DNA from 2 places in the Nonomuraea sp. NPDC050383 genome. Region 2 is predicted to be linked to the other one. Evidence: riboswitches for the same ligand, from Rfam matches in the RefSeq annotation. Region 2 holds a riboswitch; the other holds the start of a gene.

Region 1 (7,978 bases), on a different contig from region 2:
CGAACGGCGGGTCCAGCGTCGCGGTGGCGCGGTCGTAACGCGGGCGGACGTCCATACCAGCAGCGTAACCGCATATCGGGCAATTGAACATGAGGGCAGTTCATGTTGCCCGGACACCCTTGTAATGATCGGGCAAACCGGCGGCGAGGGCATGATCCATCCGATGCCCGGCCCGTGTACCTGTGGTCGGTGTGATGAGCACGCTCCAGCAGCTTCTGCCCGGAGCCCTCCTGCCGGCGCAGGAGAGCCCCCTCCTCCGCTCCACCCGTGCGCTGAAACCGGCGCGCACCCCCGCCGGGGCGGTGGTCGCGCTGGCGCTCACCGTCTGCCTCGGCCTGTCGGCCGCCGAGATCGTCACGGCGCTGGTGGGCAAGCCACTCGGCTTGCTGCCGCTGGAGCGCCTGATCGACCTGGCGGGCCGGCACGCCTGGGCCGAGTTGCGCACGGGCGCGCTCTGGATCGCCGGCGCGGGCGCCGCGCTGCTGCTGCTCGCCGTCGTCCCGGGCCGCTGCCACCTGGTGCCGGTCGAGACGTCCGACCCGAACATCGTCATCGGCATCACGCGTGTGGGCCTGCGCCGCACGCTGCGCGCCGTGGCGCAGGAGGTCGAGGGCGTGTCACGGGCACGCGTACGGCTGCGCCGGCGCACCATCGAGGTCACAGTGACGACCGGCGCGGAGAGCACGGGCGCGATGCTCCGCCAGGTGGGCGCGGCCGTGGGCGACCGGCTGGCGGGCGTCGGCACGCTCGGCACGGGAGAGGTCGTGGTCCGGCTGCGCAGAAGGAGGCGCTGGTGAACCACAAGGGGCGATGGCGAGCGACGTGATGAGCTGAGGGAGACGCTGGTGAGCCGAGAGGGGCAAGGGTGAGACAGTACGCGGGCAACCGGGTCGGGCTGGCCGTCGTGGGCGCGGTGCTGGTGCTCCTGGGCGCGTACGCGTGGCTGCGCGCCGATGACAGGCTCAGTGGCCTGTCGCCGCGGGCCAAGGTGCTGCCCGAGCAGACGGCGCAGATCGTCGCCGCCCAGTCGTGGACGCTGTGGGCCGCGGCCCTCGGGCTGATGCTGCTCGGCCTGGTCTCACTCCGGTGGCTGCTGCTCTGCCTGGGATGGGGCCGCCGCGGGGTGCGCTCCGGCACGGGCACGGCCATGCTGTGCGTGGGGCTCAAGGACGTGGACGGGCTGAGCCGTACGGGGGTGCGCGTCGTGGGTGACGGCGACCACCTGCGCATCGCCGTCACCTGCGCACCGTCGGCGGACGTGGGCGCGATGGTCGGCAAGCTGGACAAGGAGATCGTGGGCCGCATCCGCCGCGAGGTCCGCGACGACGACACCGGCGCGGTCGTCCGCCTCCACGTCCGCCGCTGAGCCCGCCGGCGGCCTCAGCACTCGATGACGTTGACGGCCAGGCCGCCGCGCGAGGTCTCCTTGTACTTGTCGAGCATGTCGGCCCCGGTCTGCCGCATCGTCTTGATCGCCTTGTCCAGTGCCACGAAGTGGCGGCCGTCGCCGCGCAGCGCTATGCGGGCCGCGGCGATCGCCTTGATGGAGGCGACCGCGTTGCGCTCGATGCACGGGATCTGCACCAGCCCGCCGATCGGGTCGCAGGTCAGCCCGAGGTTGTGCTCGATGCCGATCTCGGCCGCGTTCTCGACCTGCTCGGGGGTGCCGCCGAGCACCTCGGTCAGCCCGGCCGCGGCCATGGAGCAGGCCGAGCCGACCTCGCCCTGGCAGCCGACCTCGGCCCCCGAGATGGAGGCGTTCTCCTTGAACAGCACGCCGATCGCCGCGGCCGTGAGCAGGAAGCGGATCACGCCCTCGTCGTCGGCGCTCGGGACGAACTTGGAGTAGTAGGTCAGCACGGCCGGGACGATGCCGGCGGCGCCGTTGGTGGGAGCGGTGACGACGCGGCCGCCCGCGGCGTTCTCCTCGTTGACGGCCAGGGCGAACAGCGACACCCAGTCCATCGCCCGCAGCGGGTCGTCGCCGGACGCCTCCGCCTGGAGGCGGCGGTGGAGCTGGTTGGCCCGGCGCTTGACCTTCAGGCCGCCGGGCAGGACGCCCTCCTTGGCGATGCCCCGCCGCACGCACTCGGCCATGACGCGCCACAGGTTCAGGATGGTGGAGCGGATCTCCTCCTCGGAGCGGCCGAACGCCTTCTCGTTCTCCAGCATCAGCGCCGAGATCGACAGGCCCGAGGCCGAGCAGTGCTTGAGCAGCTCCTCGCCGGTGGTGAACGGGTACGGCAGGATGGTGTCGTCGGGCTTGATCCGGTCGGCTCCCGTCGCGGTCTCGTCCACCACGAAGCCGCCGCCGACGGAGTAGTAGACCTTCTCGCGCAGCACCGAGCCGTCATCGGCGCGGGCGGTGAAGCGCATGCCGTTGGGGTGGCCCGGCAGCGAGATCTTCCGCTCGAAGACGAGGTCCTCGCCCACGACGAACGGGATCTCGCGCGTGCCGTAGAGCTTGACCGTGCCGGAGGCGCGCATCGCGGCCAGGCGCTCGTCGACCGTGTCCACGTCGACCAGCTCCGGCTTCTCGCCCGACAGGCCGAGCAGGACCGCCTTGTCGCTGCCGTGGCCCTTGCCGGTCAAGCCGAGCGAGCCGTACAGGATGGCCTCGACGCGGTCCACCTGGTCGAGCAGGCCGTCCTCGTCCAGGCCGCGCGCGAACTTGTGCGCGGCGGCCATCGGGCCGCCGGTGTGGGAGCTCGACGGGCCGATGCCGATCTTGAAGAGGTCGAAGACGCTGATCGCCATTGATGTGCGCCCTTCAGCAGGGCCGGGGCCCGGTGGGCCCCGGCGGATGGGTCAGGACTCGCCCGAGGTGAGGGCCGTGTACTCCTCGGCCGAGAGCAGGTCCTCGGGGTCGCCCTCGACGCGCACGCGGAACATCCAGCCCTCGCCGTACGGGTCGCTGTTGACCAGCGAGGGGTCGTCCACCACGGTCTGGTTGACCTCGACGACCTCGCCACCGACGGGGGCGTAGATCTCGCTCACCGACTTGGTCGACTCCACCTCGCCGACGGAGTCACCGGGCGCGACCGTCGCGCCCACGTCGGGGAGCTGGACGTACACCACGTCGCCAAGGGCCTCGGCGGCGTACGCCGTGACGCCGACGGTCACCGTGATGGCCTCGTCAAGGCCGGCCACCCACTCGTGCTCCTTGGTGTAGCTCAGCTCGTCAGGGATGTTGCTCACTTGTTCCTCCTGTAGAAGGGCAGCTCCACGAGGTCCATGGCCTCATGGCTGCCCCGGATGTCCACGGCCAGACCTTCGTCCGCCCCGGTGTCGACGTAGGCCATCGCGATGGGCCTGCCCAGGGTCTGGGAGGGGGCACCGCTGGTGACCTCGCCGACGACGGCACCGTCCTTGGTGACCGGGAACCCGTGGCGGGGCACCCGGCGGCCCCGGGCGACGAGACCGACGAGCCGGCGCCGCGGCGGCGTGTCCTTGACCGCCTCCAGCGCCGACCTGCCGACGAAGTCGCCCGGCTTGTCGAATTTCACCACTCTGCCCAGCCCCGCGTCGAACGGGGTCAGCTCGGCGCTCAGCTCGTTGCCGTACAGCGGCATGCCGGCCTCCAGGCGCAGCGTGTCGCGGCTGGACAGGCCCGCGGGGCGCAGCCCGTACGGCTCGCCGGCCCGCGTGAGGGCGTGCCAGAGCGGCACGGCGTCCTCGTTGGCCACGAACAGCTCGAACCCGTCCTCGCCGGTGTAGCCGGTGCGCGCGATCAGCGCCTGCCGCCCGTCGACCACGCCGGGCAGTCCCGCGTAGTACTTGAGGCCGGGCAGGTCGGCGTCGGTGAGGGTGGCGAGGATCTCCTGCGCGTGCGGCCCCTGCACGGCGATCAGCGCGTACTGCTCGGAGCGGTCCTCGACCACCGCGTCGTACGACTTGGCGCGCCCGCCCAGCTCGGCGGCGACCTTCTCGTAGTTGGAGGCGTTGGCCACGACCATGAACTCCTCGTCGCCCAGCCGGTAGACGATGAGGTCGTCGAGCACCCCGCCCCGCTCATTGACGATCATGGTGTAGCGGGCGCGGCCGGGCACGAGGGCCGACAGGTGGCCGACCAGGGCGTAGTCGAGCGCCTCGCCCGCCTGCGGCCCGGTGACGAAGATCTCGCCCATGTGCGAGAGGTCGAACAGCCCGGCCGCGCCGCGGACGGCGTTGTGCTCGGCGGACTCGCTGCCGTAGCGCAGCGGCATCAGCCAGCCGGCGAAGTCGGTGAGCGTGGCGCCGAGACTCTCGTGAACGTCTCGCAACGGTGTGGGTCGGGACATTTCGCACCTCAGGGCAGGGTCGGATGCCAGGATCCTCCCCCTCTGTCATGGTTGCCTGAGAGCTTCGCCCGGGCTTTGCCGGACTTTCACCTTCGGCGAGGCCCGGGGGCCTGCTTTCCAGAGGTCACCTCGTCCGTGCGGTCCTTTGCCTTGAGAGGTTCGCGGGGAGGGCTTGCTCCTTCAGGGACCCTGGATGGCTGTCAGGGCGCTCTCCCGCACGGGTTCGCCGGTGATGCCCGCAAGCCTAGTGCCGTGACGGGGCTGTTGTCGCGTGCGCCCCCTCGGGATCGCCGGGTCCGTCTCAGCAGGCGGCCACCAGGGCCTCGAACAGCGCGCAGTCGGCCGCCGCCTCCGGATGCCACTGGACGGCCAGGGCGAACGGGTGCCCGTCCAGCTCCACGGCCTCCACCGTGCCGTCGCCGGCCGTGGCCGTCACGGTCAGCCCCCGCCCGAGACGGTTCACGGCCTGGTGGTGGTAGTGCGGCACCTCCACCGGCTCGGCGCCGAGCGCCTTGGCCAGCCGCGAGCCCGGCGCGGGCCGTACCGGCAGGTGGCCGAACACGCCCGGCGCGGGTGAGTGCCCGGTGTGGCCGACCACGTCCGGCAGGTGCTGGTGGAGGCTGCCGCCGAGCGCCACGTTCAAAACCTGCAGCCCGCGGCAGACGCCCAGGTAGGGCAGCCCCCGCTCCAGCGCCGCCGTCAGCAGCGCGAACTCCGCGTCGTCGCGGAAATTGCGCACGTAGCCGGTGCGCTCGTGCGGCTCCTCGCCGTAGCGGGCGGGGTCGATGTCGCCCCCGCCGGCCAGGACGAGCCCGTCCAGCCGCGCCGCCACCGGGCCGGGCTCGCCGGCCGGCGGCAGCAGCACCGGCTGCCCGCCGGCCCGCACCACCTGCTCCACGTACATGAACGGCAGGAGCGCGGTGTCCAGCTCCCAGACGGTGTAGCGCGCGGGCTCCACGTACGTCGTGATGCCGATGACCGGACGGGACACGATCAGCCCCCCTACAGCGGCGTCACGTACGCGCCGGAGATGCCCCCGTCGACGAGGAACTCCGACGCCGTGACGAACGACGCGTCGTCGCTGGCCAGGAACGCCACCGCGGCGGCGATCTCCGACGCCTCGGCGAACCGGCCCACCGGCACGTGCACGAGCCTGCGCTGCGCCCGCTCCGGGTCCTTGGCGAACAGCTCCTGGAGCAGCGGCGTGTTGACCGGCCCGGGGCACAGGGCGTTGACCCGGATGCCCTCGCGGGCGAACTGCACGCCGAGCTCCCGCGACATGGCCAGCACGCCGCCCTTGGAGGCCGTGTAGGAGATCTGCGAGGTGGCCGACCCCATGACCGCCACGAACGACGCCGTGTTGATGATCGAGCCCTTGCCCTGCCGCCGCATGTACGGGATGACGTGCTTGCAGCACAGGTACACGCTCGTCAGGTTCACCTCCTGCACGCGCCGCCAGGCGTCGAGCCCGGTCTCCAGGATCGAGTCGTCGTCGGGGGGCGAGATGCCGGCGTTGTTGAACGCCACGTCCACGCTGCCGTACGTCTCGAACGCCGTCCGGTACATCCGCTCGACGTCGTCCTCGCTGGTCACGTCCGCCAGCACGAACAACCCGCCGACCTCGGCCGCGGCCTTGGTGCCCGCCTCCTCGTCGACGTCCACGCACACGACCCGCGCGCCCTCCTGGGCGAACCGGCGCGCCGTGGCCAGTCCGATGCCGCTGCCCGCGCCGGTGACGACGGCGACCCGGTCCTGCAAACGCTGCATAGATGTCACTCCCTGCTCGATTGGTCGCTCACCGCTCCTCATTCGCTTCGCGGAGTCCCTCCTTCGTCGGGCCTCCACTCCGCTCACTGCGTCGGGTTCACTCCGATGAAATGAAGACGTTCTTGGTCTCGGTGAACGCGGACAGGGCGTCGGGGCCGAGCTCGCGGCCGAGGCCGGACTGCTTGAAGCCGCCGAACGGCGTCCAGTAGCGCACCGACGAGTTGGAGTTGACCGACAGGGCGCCGGCCTCCACCGCGCGGGCCACGCGCAGCGCCCGGCCGACGTCGCGGGTCCAGATGGAGCCGCTCAGGCCGTAGCGGGTGTCGTTGGCGATCCGGACGGCCTCCGCCTCGTCGGCGAACGGGACGACCGACACGACCGGGCCGAAGATCTCCTCGGTGAAGGCGCGGTCGGTGACCTTCGAGGTCAGCACCGTCGCCGGGAACCAGTAGCCCTTGCCCTGCGGGCAGGTGCCCCGCAGGTGCGGCTCGCCGTCCACGAAGCCGCGCACGCGTTCGAGGTGCTCGGCGCTGACCAGCGGCCCCATCTCGGTGCTCTCGTCGAGCGGGTCGCCCACCTTGACGCCGAGCACGGCCGGCGCGAGGCGTTCGAGGAACTCGTCGTAGACCTCGGCCTGGACGAGCAGCCGGGAACGGGCGCAGCAGTCCTGGCCGGAGTTGTCGAAGACCGCGTAGGGGGCGGCCCGGGCGGCCTTGTCGAGGTCGGCGTCGGCGAAGACGATGTTGGCCGACTTGCCGCCGAGCTCCAGGGTGATGCGCTTGACGTGGGCCGCGGCCTTGGCGGCGATCTCCTTGCCCACCTCGGTCGAGCCGGTGAACACGATCTTGGCCACGTCCGGGTGCTCGACCAGCCGGGCTCCCGCGACCTCCCCTGCCCCGGGCAGGACCTGGAGCACCCCCTCGGGGAGGCCCGCCGCCAGGGCCAGCTCGGCCAGCCGCAGCGCGGTCAGCGGGGTCCACTCGGCGGGCTTGACGATCACCGTGTTGCCCGCCGCGAGCGCCGGGGCGACGCCCCAGCTCGTGATCAGCATCGGGAAGTTCCAGGGCACGATGACGCCCACGACGCCCAGCGGCTCCTGGAACGTGACGTCCACGCCCCCGGGCACCGGGATCTGCTTGCCGTGGTTGCGCTCGGGCGCGCCCGCGTAGAAGTGGAGGACGTCGCGGACCGCGCCCGCCTCCCAGCGGGAGTTGCCGATGGGGTGGCCGGCGTTGGCCGTCTCCAGCCGGGCCAGCTCCTCGCCGTGCCGGTCCACCAGGTCGGCGAAGCGGCGCAGCAGCCGCGCCCGGTCACCGGGCGCCACCTCCCGCCAGGACGCGTAGGCGCGCCTGGCACGCTCCACAGCCCGGTCCACCTCGGCCGCGTCGGCCAGTTCGACCTCGGCGACGACGTCCTCGGTCGCCGGATTGATGATCTTCATATCGTGTCCGTCACAGTCGTCACATCCGTTCGAAGCCGCGGAACAGCTCCCAGTCCGTCACCGCCGCGTCGAAGGCGGCCAGCTCCACTCTGGCGCCGTTCGCGTAGTGCGCCACCACGTCCTCGCCGAACGCCTCGCGGGCCGGCTTCGAGCGCTCGAACAGCGCCAGCGCGTCACGCAGCGTGTGGGGCACGGTCTCGGCGTCCGAGGCGTAGGCGTTGCCCTCGAACGGGTCCTCCAGCGGCAGCTCGTTCTCGATGCCGTACAGCCCGGCCGCGACCAGCGCCGACACGGCGAGGTACGGGTTCACGTCGCCGCCGGGAACCCGGTTCTCCACGCGCAGCGACTCCCCGTGGCCCACCAGGCGCAGGGCGCAGGTGCGGTTGTCCAGGCCCCACTTGACCGCGGTCGGCGCGAAGCTGCCCGGCACGTACCTCTTGTACGAGTTGATGTTGGGCGCGAACAGCAGCGTGAGCTCCCGCAGGCAGGC
Region 2 (7,978 bases):
GGGAGTAGGTGCGCATGCAGAGTTGGCAGACGGCCGGGCCGGCGGGCTGGGGACAACGGTTCCAGCCCATGATCACCGTGGTCCCGTACGTGGTGCTGGCCGTCATGGTGGCCGTGACCATCGCCTTCAAGCACGACCAGCCGGGCTCCCTGGCCATCGACCTCGCGCTCTGCGCGGCCGCCGCGGTGTGGAGCCTGGTGCTCTTCACGCTGCGCCCGGCGTGGCGGGACCGGGCCGGCGTGATGGGCGTCTTCCTGGCCGGCCTGATCCTGTTCGGGCTGGTCATGGTCCTGCGCAACCCGTGGTTCGGCGTCTACTCGCCGGTCCTGTACTTCTACGCTTACCGGATCATCGGCTGGCCGCGCGAACTGTACTTCGTCGCCGGCGCCGCGGTGGTGGCGGGCACGGCACAGGCGGCCGACCTGGACACCGGCTCCTGGGCCGGCCGTCTCGAGTACCTGGCGATCCTGGCCGTCAACATCGGGCCGATGTGCCTGGTGGCCTGGATCGGCGAGATCGGCGCACGGTACTACGACTCCCGGGAGGCGGCGCTGCGCGAGGCCCGGGAGGCCAACGCGCGGCTGGCCGCGGCGCTGGCGGAGAACGCGGCGCTGCAGGAACGGCTGGTCGAGCATGCCCGCGCGGCCGGCGTCCTGGACGAGCGGGCCCGGATGGCCCGGGAGATCCACGACACGCTGGCCCAGGGCCTGACGGGCATCGTCACCCAGTTGCAGGCCGCCGAGCACGCGGCCGGCGACCCTGCCGCGTGGCGCCGGCACCACGCGGCGGCGACCGCGCTGGCCCGGGAGAGCCTGACCGAGGCGCGGCGCTCGGTGAACGAGCTGCGCCCGGAGCCGCTGGAGAGCGGCCGTCTGGCCGACGCCGTCACCGAGGTGGCGGCCAGGTGGTCGGCGCGCCACGGCATCCCGGCCCAGGTCACCGTCACCGGCGAGGCCCGCACGATGCGCCCGGAGGCCGAGGCCGCCCTGCTGCGGATGGCCCAGGAGGGCCTGGCCAACGTCGCCCGGCATGCCGGCACCGCCACCCGCGTCGGTCTCACCCTTTCCTACATGGACCACCAGGTGGCCCTCGACGTCCGCGATGACGGCCGCGGCTTCGACCCGGCCGCCCGGGTCGAGCGGGACGGGGGCTTCGGGCTGGTGGCGATGCGGCAGCGGATCGAGGCGTTGTCGGGCACGTTGCAGATCGAATCGGAGGTGGGGGGCGGGACCGGGATCTCGGCCTGCCTGCCCGCCGAGGCGCCGGAGGTGCGTTCGTGAGTGACCCGATCAAGCTGCTCATCGCCGACGACCACCCGGTGGTACGGGACGGGCTGAGCAGCATGTTCGCCCACGACCCCGAGGTCACCGTGGTCGGCGAGGCGGCGGACGGAGCCGAGGCGGTCCGGCTGGCCGAGGCGCTCGGGCCGGATGTGATCCTGATGGACCTGCGGATGGCCGGCATGGACGGCGTCACCGCGATCGGCGAGCTGACCCGGCGCGGCGTACCGGCCCGGGTGCTGGTGCTGACCACCTACGACACGGACAGCCACGTGCTCCCCGCGATCGAGGCCGGCGCCACCGGCTACCTGCTCAAGGACGCACCGCGGGACGAGCTGCTGCGCGCCGTGCGCTCGGCCGCCCGCGGCGAGGCCGCGCTCTCGCCCTCGGTGGCTGCCCGCCTGATGAGCCGGCTGCGCGCCCCGGCGCCGTCGACCGGCCCGTTGAGCCGGCGCGAGCTGGAGGTGCTGCGCCTGGTCGCGGCCGGCCACACCAACCGCGAGGCGGCCGCCCGGCTGTTCATCACCGAGGCCACGGTCAAGACGCACCTGCTCAACGTCTATGCGAAGCTCGACGTCAACGACCGTGCCGCCGCGGTCGCGGAGGCGTACAACCGCGGCCTGCTCGGTGCTCCCGAGCATCCGTGAACCACCCCTGACGGGGCCGCCGTGGCGGCCCCTGCCCGCCCGGTGCGGGAAGGGGCCTCTCGGAGGGGACGTCAGTCCTCGTACGCCTCCAGGGGCGGGCAGGAGCAGACCAGGTTGCGGTCGCCGTAGGCCTGGTCGATGCGGCGTACCGGCACCCAGTACTTGCCGTCGCGCAGCGAGGACACCGGGTAGGCGGCCTCGGTGCGGGTGTAGGGGTGGGTCCACTCGTCGGCGGTGACGGCCTCGGCGGTGTGCGGGGCGTTGCGCAGCGGGTTGTCGGTCTGGTCGTACTCGCCGGAGGCCACCTTGGCGATCTCGGCGCGGATGGCGATCATGGCGTCGGCGAACCGGTCGAGCTCGGCGACGTCCTCGCTCTCGGTCGGCTCGATCATGAGCGTGCCCGCGACGGGGAACGACATGGTCGGCGCGTGGAAGCCGTAGTCGATGAGCCGCTTGGCGACGTCGTCGACGGTGACGCCGGTCTCCTTGGTGATCTGGCGCAGGTCGATGATGCACTCGTGCGCCACCAGCCCGCCGCGCCCGGTGTAGAGGACCGGGAAGTGGGGGGCCAGGCGCCGCGCGAGGTAGTTGGCCGACAGGATGGCCTGCTCGGTGGCCGCGGTGAGCCCGTCGGAGCCCATCATGCGGATGTACGCCCAGGAGATCGGCAGGATGCCGGCCGAGCCGTACGGGGCGGCCGAGACCGGGCCGACCGGCGAGCCGTCGTGCAGCGGGTGGCCGGGCAGGTAGCCGGCGAGGTGCTCGCGGACGGCCACGGGGCCGACGCCGGGCCCGCCGCCGCCGTGCGGGATGCAGAACGTCTTGTGCAGGTTGAGGTGGGACACGTCGGCGCCGAACTCGCCGGGCTTGGCCAGGCCGACCAGCGCGTTGAGGTTGGCACCGTCGACGTAGACCTGGCCGCCGGCGTCGTGGACCTTGGCGCAGATCTCGGTGATGGCCTCCTCGTACACGCCGTGCGTGGACGGGTAGGTCACCATGATGGCGGCGAGCGTCTCGCGGTGCTTGTCGATCTTGGCGTCGAGGTCGTCCAGGTCGACGTTGCCCTCGGAGTCGCAGGCCACGACGACGACGCGCATGCCGGCCATGACGGCGCTGGCGGCGTTGGTGCCGTGGGCGGAGGACGGGATGAGGCACACGTCGCGGCCGGTGTCGCCGTTGGCCTGGTGGTAGGCGCGGATGGCCAGCAGCCCGGCCAGCTCGCCCTGGGACCCGGCGTTGGGCTGGATGGAGACCGCGTCGTAGCCGGTGATCTCGGCCAGCCAGCGCTCCAGCGTCTCGACCAGCTCGACGTAGCCGGCGGCCTGCTCGATCGGCGCGTAGGGGTGGATCGCGGCGAACTCGGGCCAGGTGATCGGCTCCATCTCGGTGCTCGCGTTGAGCTTCATCGTGCAGGAGCCGAGCGGGATCATGGACCGGTCGAGCGCGATGTCCTTGTCCTGGAGCCTGCGCAGGTAGCGCAGCATCGCGGTCTCGGAGTGGTGGCTGTGGAAGACCGGGTGGGTGAGGTAGCCGGACTCGCGGGCCAGCCCGGCGGGCAGCCGGTCGAGGCCCTCGTCGGCGACCAGGGCGTCCAGGTCGGCGCGGGAGGCGGACTCGTGGCCGAGCGTCTCCCCGAAGGCCGACGCGACCCGCTCCAGGTGGTCGGCGGTGGTGGTCTCGGAGCAGGCGACGGCGACGTGGTCGGCGTCGGCGGGCCACACGTTGACCCCGCGCTCGGCCGCCAGCCGTACGACGTCGGCGGCCTTGCCGGGGACGCGGGCCAGCACGGTGTCGAAGAACTCGCCGTGGACGACCTCGACGCCGCCGCGGCGCAGCGCCTCGGCGAGGGCGGCGGCGTGCCGGTGGGTCCGGGCGGCGATGCGGCGCAGCCCCTCGGGCCCGTGGTAGACGGCGTACATGCCGGCGATGACGGCGAGCAGCACCTGGGCGGTGCAGATGTTGCTGGTGGCCTTCTCGCGGCGGATGTGCTGCTCGCGGGTCTGCAGCGCCAGCCGGTAGGCGGGGTCGCCGTCGGCGTCGACGGAGACGCCGACCAGGCGGCCGGGCATCTGCCGCTGCAGGCCCTCGCGCACCGACATGTACGCGGCGTGCGGCCCGCCGAAGCCGAGCGGGACGCCGAAGCGCTGGGAGGAGCCCACGGCGATGTCGGCGCCCAGCTCACCGGGCGCGGCGACGAGCGTGAGCGCCAGCAGGTCGGCGGCGGCCACGACGAGGGCGCCGGAGGCGTGGGCCGCCTCGGCGACCGCGCGGAAGTCACGCAGGCGGCCGGAGGCGCCGGGGTACTGGACGAGCACGCCGAAGCACTCGGGCAGCTCGCCCTCCAGGGTGTGCTCGACGAGCTCGATGCCGAGCGGCTCGGCGCGGGTGGCGAGCACCGCCTTGGTCTGCGGCAGCGTGTCGGCGTCCACGACGAACACGGGGCTCTTGACCTTGCCGGCCCGCCGGGCCAGGGTCATCGCCTCGGCGGCGGCCGTGGCCTCGTCGAGCAGGGAGGCGCCCGCGACGGGCAGGCCGGTCAGGTCGGAGACCACGGTCTGGAAGTTGAGCAGCGCCTCCAGCCGGCCCTGGGAGATCTCGGGCTGGTAGGGGGTGTAGGCGGTGTACCAGCCGGGGTTCTCCAGGAGGTTGCGGCGGATGACCGCGGGCGTGACCGTCTCGTGGTAGCCGAGGCCGATCATGGAGGTGAGAACCTGGTTGCGGCCGGCCAGCGCGCGCAGCTCGGCGATCGCGCCGGTCTCGCCGACCGCGGCGGGCAGCCTCAGCCGGTCCTTGGCCCTGATGGCCTCGGGCACGGCCACCGCCACGAGGTCGGCCACGGACTCGAAGCCGACGGCCTCGAGCATGCGCTGCTGCTCCGGGGCGGAGGGGCCGATGTGCCGGGCCGAGAACGGCGGAGCTGACAGGTCGGTCATGGAGGTGCCTCCCGAGGCTGTGGAGACCGGCGCCAGGGCGCGGGCGTATGCCGGGTCTCCCCCTCTGTCATGCGGACCTGAGAGCTTCACCCCGGAGGGCTTGCACCGTCGGTGAGACGCGCCTGGCGGGCGCGCCTGCTTTCCAGAGACGCCTCACCCGAGCGGTACAGGTGCCTGAGAGATTCCGGGGAGGGTTGCTCCTTCGGCGCCCCAGGGACGAAGCCCGGGGACTCTCCCGCACGGGGTCGTCAGCCTTGCGCTCTCACTTTACCCTGTGCGGCGCGCACGCCGCCGCTGGGCCAGCTCGTCAGCGGGGTGGTCGGCCGGGACGGTGTCCGCGACCGCCGCTCGTTCCCCCGGCAGCTCCGCGAGGGAGCCCTCGACCTCGCGCCAGACCCGGCCGAGGGCGATGCCGAAGACGCCCTGACCGCCCTGGAGCAGGTCGATCACCTCGTCGGCCGAGGTGCACTCGTAGACGCTGACACCGTCGCTCATGAGCGTGATCTGGGCGAGGTCGGCCACCCCGCGCTCACGCAGGTGTTGCACGGCCGTACGGATCTGCTGGAGGGAGACCCCGGTGTCGAGAAGCCGCTTGACGACCTTGAGCACCAGGATGTCGCGGAAGCTGTAGAGCCGCTGGGAGCCGGAGCCCTGCGCCGCTCTTATCGTGGGCTCGACCAGTCCGGTGCGTGCCCAGTAGTCCAGCTGCCGGTAGGTGATGCCGGCCGCCGCGCAGGCCGTCGGGCCACGGTATCCGATGTCACCCGGCAGCGACGCCGGTCGCTCGTCGAAGAGCAGTCCCTGCTCCCCGGCACGCTGCCGCGCGCTCTCGCGCCGTACCGAGTCTTCCTGGCCGGCCGTCTTTCCCTCGCCGCTGCTGACCGCCACGCGGACCTCCGGCTTTCTCTCATCCCGTGACCTGATCTGGGGGTTCGTAAAAAGGCGGCCACGGGTTTCACTTGCACCGTAGGACCGTGACCATGCTCAGTCAACGATCCGGCTCGGCGCGTCGTGAAGCGTAAATGCACTGAAATACCTACCCCGCCCTGCCGAAGTCCTCGGGGGTGATCGTGTCAAGGAACTCCCTGAACTTCTCCACCTCGTCCTCCTGGTCGTCGGGGATGATCACACCGGCCTCCTGGACGACCTCCTCGCTGGCGAAGATGCGCGCTCCGGTGCGCAGGGCCAGGGCGATCGAGTCGGACGGCCGGGCGCTGACCTCGACGCCGTTGGAGAACACCAGGTCGGCGAAGAAGATCCCGTCGCGCAGGGCGACGATGTTGACGGCGCGCAGGCCGACGCCCAGCGCGCTCAGCACGTCTCTGAACAGGTCGTGCGTCAGGGGCCTGGGCGGGGGCTCCTCCGCCTGGGCCAGCGCGATGGCCGTGGCTTCGGTCATGCCGATCCAGATGGGCAGGAACCGCTCCCCGTGTGCCTCCTTGAGCAGGACGATCGGCTGATTTGTGGGCATTTCTACCCGAACGCCCACGACCTCCATCTGCAACACGGGCTGCTCCGTATTCGACTGGCCGGCGACCCGGCACAGCTCATTGCTGGTTCGCTTATGCATTTCAACGTAACACCCGGCGGGTGCCGTATGTCCCGCCGGTGCGGTCCCGAATCTCAGCGATGGGGCCGGCCGTCAGGCCCGCCGGGGCGGGCCGGTGGGGAGGGCTCGCCGGGGTCAGCGTCCCAGGACGGAGCGCACGCCCTCGCGGACCAGCGCGGCGTGCAGGTCCAGCAGGAGCGCCGACAGCTCCCTGGCCGCCTCGTCGGCCTCGCCGATGGCGCCGGGGCCGCGCCGCTTGAGCACCGGCGCGACCGCCTGCTCGATCAGGCCGCACTCCCGCTCGGCCGCCGCCTTGACGGCCCGCAGGTGGCGGGCGTGCAGGCCGAAGCGGGCCAGCGCCCCGACGGTGCGCGCCACGGTCAGCGCGTCCTCGTCGTAGCGCCGGGCGCGGGCCGCGAGCAGCCCGTAGTCCTCCAGCTCGGTGAGCGTCTCGTCGTCGATCCCGGCCGTCTCCAGCAGCTCGGCGCGGCTGAGCCGGATCTCCGGCTCGGCGTCGGCGTCGGGAACGGCGCGCGGGCGGCCGAAGTCCTCGGCCATCTTGTCCTTGATCACCCGCAGCGGCAGGTAGTGGTCGCGCTGCTCGGTGAGGATGTAGCGCAGCTGCTCCACGTGCAGGTGGGTGAACTTGCGGAAGCCCGAGGGGCTCCGCTCGGGCTCGATGAGCCCCTCGCCCTCCAGGAACCGGATCTTGGAGATCGTGACGTCGGGGAACTCGCCCCGCAGGAGGGCGAGCACCTCCCCGATGCTCATGTGCGAGCGCGCCGCCTGCGAACTCATGCGGTCTCCTTCGCCGACCGCATGCGTCCGCGCGAAGCCGTGTCCATGGATCGCTCGCTACGCTCCCTCATGCTGTGGCGGCGGTCCGCATCAGGAACAGCAGACGGAACTTGCCGATCTGCACCTCGTCGCCCGAGTGCAGCGGCACCTCCTCGATGCGTTCCCTGTTGACGTACGTGCCGTTGAGGCTGCCCACGTCGCGCACCGAGAACTGGCCGCCCCGGTGACGGTAGAACTCGACATGACGGCGGGAGACCGTGATGTCGTCGAGGAAGATGTCGCTCTCCGGGTGGCGGCCGGTGGTGGTGAGGTCCTTGTCGAGCCGGAACCGGCTCCCCTGGTTGGGACCCCTGGTCACGGTGAGCAACGCCGTGCCGGGCGGCAGCTGCTCCACCAGCGCCCGCTCGGCGAGGAGCATGTCGCCTGTCTCAGCCTCGTACGCCTCGATTCCCGCTACGGAGATCGTCGAGGTGGTGTCCCCGGCGGCCTCGGCTCTGGCCAGCGGTGACCCACAGCGGGAACAGAAACGGGCATCCTCGGGGTTGGCGTGCCCGCACTGCGTGCAGTAGACGCTCGGCATCGATCGGCTCGGCCTCCTACCGCGAAGACGCGGCGACGGTGCTCGGCGCGCCTCGCTTCGCTCTTCAAGTTTGCGAATGCCGCAACTTACGCTGCTGAACGGCAAAGGTCAAGGCGGGGCGCTGGACGACAGGTTCGGACGGTGACAAAGTTACCGCCGTCCGCGCCTGATGGTCCATGCCGCCGCGCCTT

What was found. Region 2 has a riboswitch for glycine ahead of gcvP (aminomethyl-transferring glycine dehydrogenase). Riboswitches for the same ligand answer to the same signal wherever they lie in the genome.
Region 1: linked by a shared signal. The riboswitch ahead of gcvT (glycine cleavage system aminomethyltransferase GcvT) and the one ahead of gcvP (aminomethyl-transferring glycine dehydrogenase) in region 2 are both predicted to bind glycine.

The regions. Positions count from the first base shown of each region.
Region 1 is NZ_JBITIP010000012.1:3,443-11,420, reverse strand. Features, by position in the region: gene ACIBG4_RS27420 (amino acid deaminase/aldolase) at 1-55, opposite strand, end outside; gene ACIBG4_RS27415 (DUF6286 domain-containing protein) at 195-797, shown strand; gene ACIBG4_RS27410 (hypothetical protein) at 866-1,366, shown strand; gene ACIBG4_RS27405 (L-serine ammonia-lyase) at 1,381-2,757, opposite strand; gene gcvH (glycine cleavage system protein GcvH) at 2,809-3,198, opposite strand; gene gcvT (glycine cleavage system aminomethyltransferase GcvT) at 3,195-4,280, opposite strand; glycine riboswitch at 4,409-4,506, opposite strand; gene ACIBG4_RS27390 (gamma-glutamyl-gamma-aminobutyrate hydrolase family protein) at 4,582-5,271, opposite strand; gene ACIBG4_RS27385 (3-oxoacyl-ACP reductase) at 5,283-6,047, opposite strand; gene ACIBG4_RS27380 (aldehyde dehydrogenase family protein) at 6,145-7,488, opposite strand; gene ACIBG4_RS27375 (glutamine synthetase family protein) at 7,508-7,978, opposite strand, start outside.
Region 2 is NZ_JBITIP010000014.1:19,261-27,238, forward strand. Features, by position in the region: gene ACIBG4_RS29865 (sensor histidine kinase) at 69-1,280, shown strand; gene ACIBG4_RS29870 (response regulator) at 1,277-1,927, shown strand; gene gcvP (aminomethyl-transferring glycine dehydrogenase) at 1,999-4,860, opposite strand; glycine riboswitch at 5,013-5,108, opposite strand; gene ACIBG4_RS29880 (MerR family transcriptional regulator) at 5,128-5,748, opposite strand; gene ACIBG4_RS29885 (bifunctional nuclease family protein) at 5,897-6,367, opposite strand; gene ACIBG4_RS29890 (MerR family transcriptional regulator) at 6,545-7,207, opposite strand; gene ACIBG4_RS29895 (FHA domain-containing protein) at 7,275-7,787, opposite strand.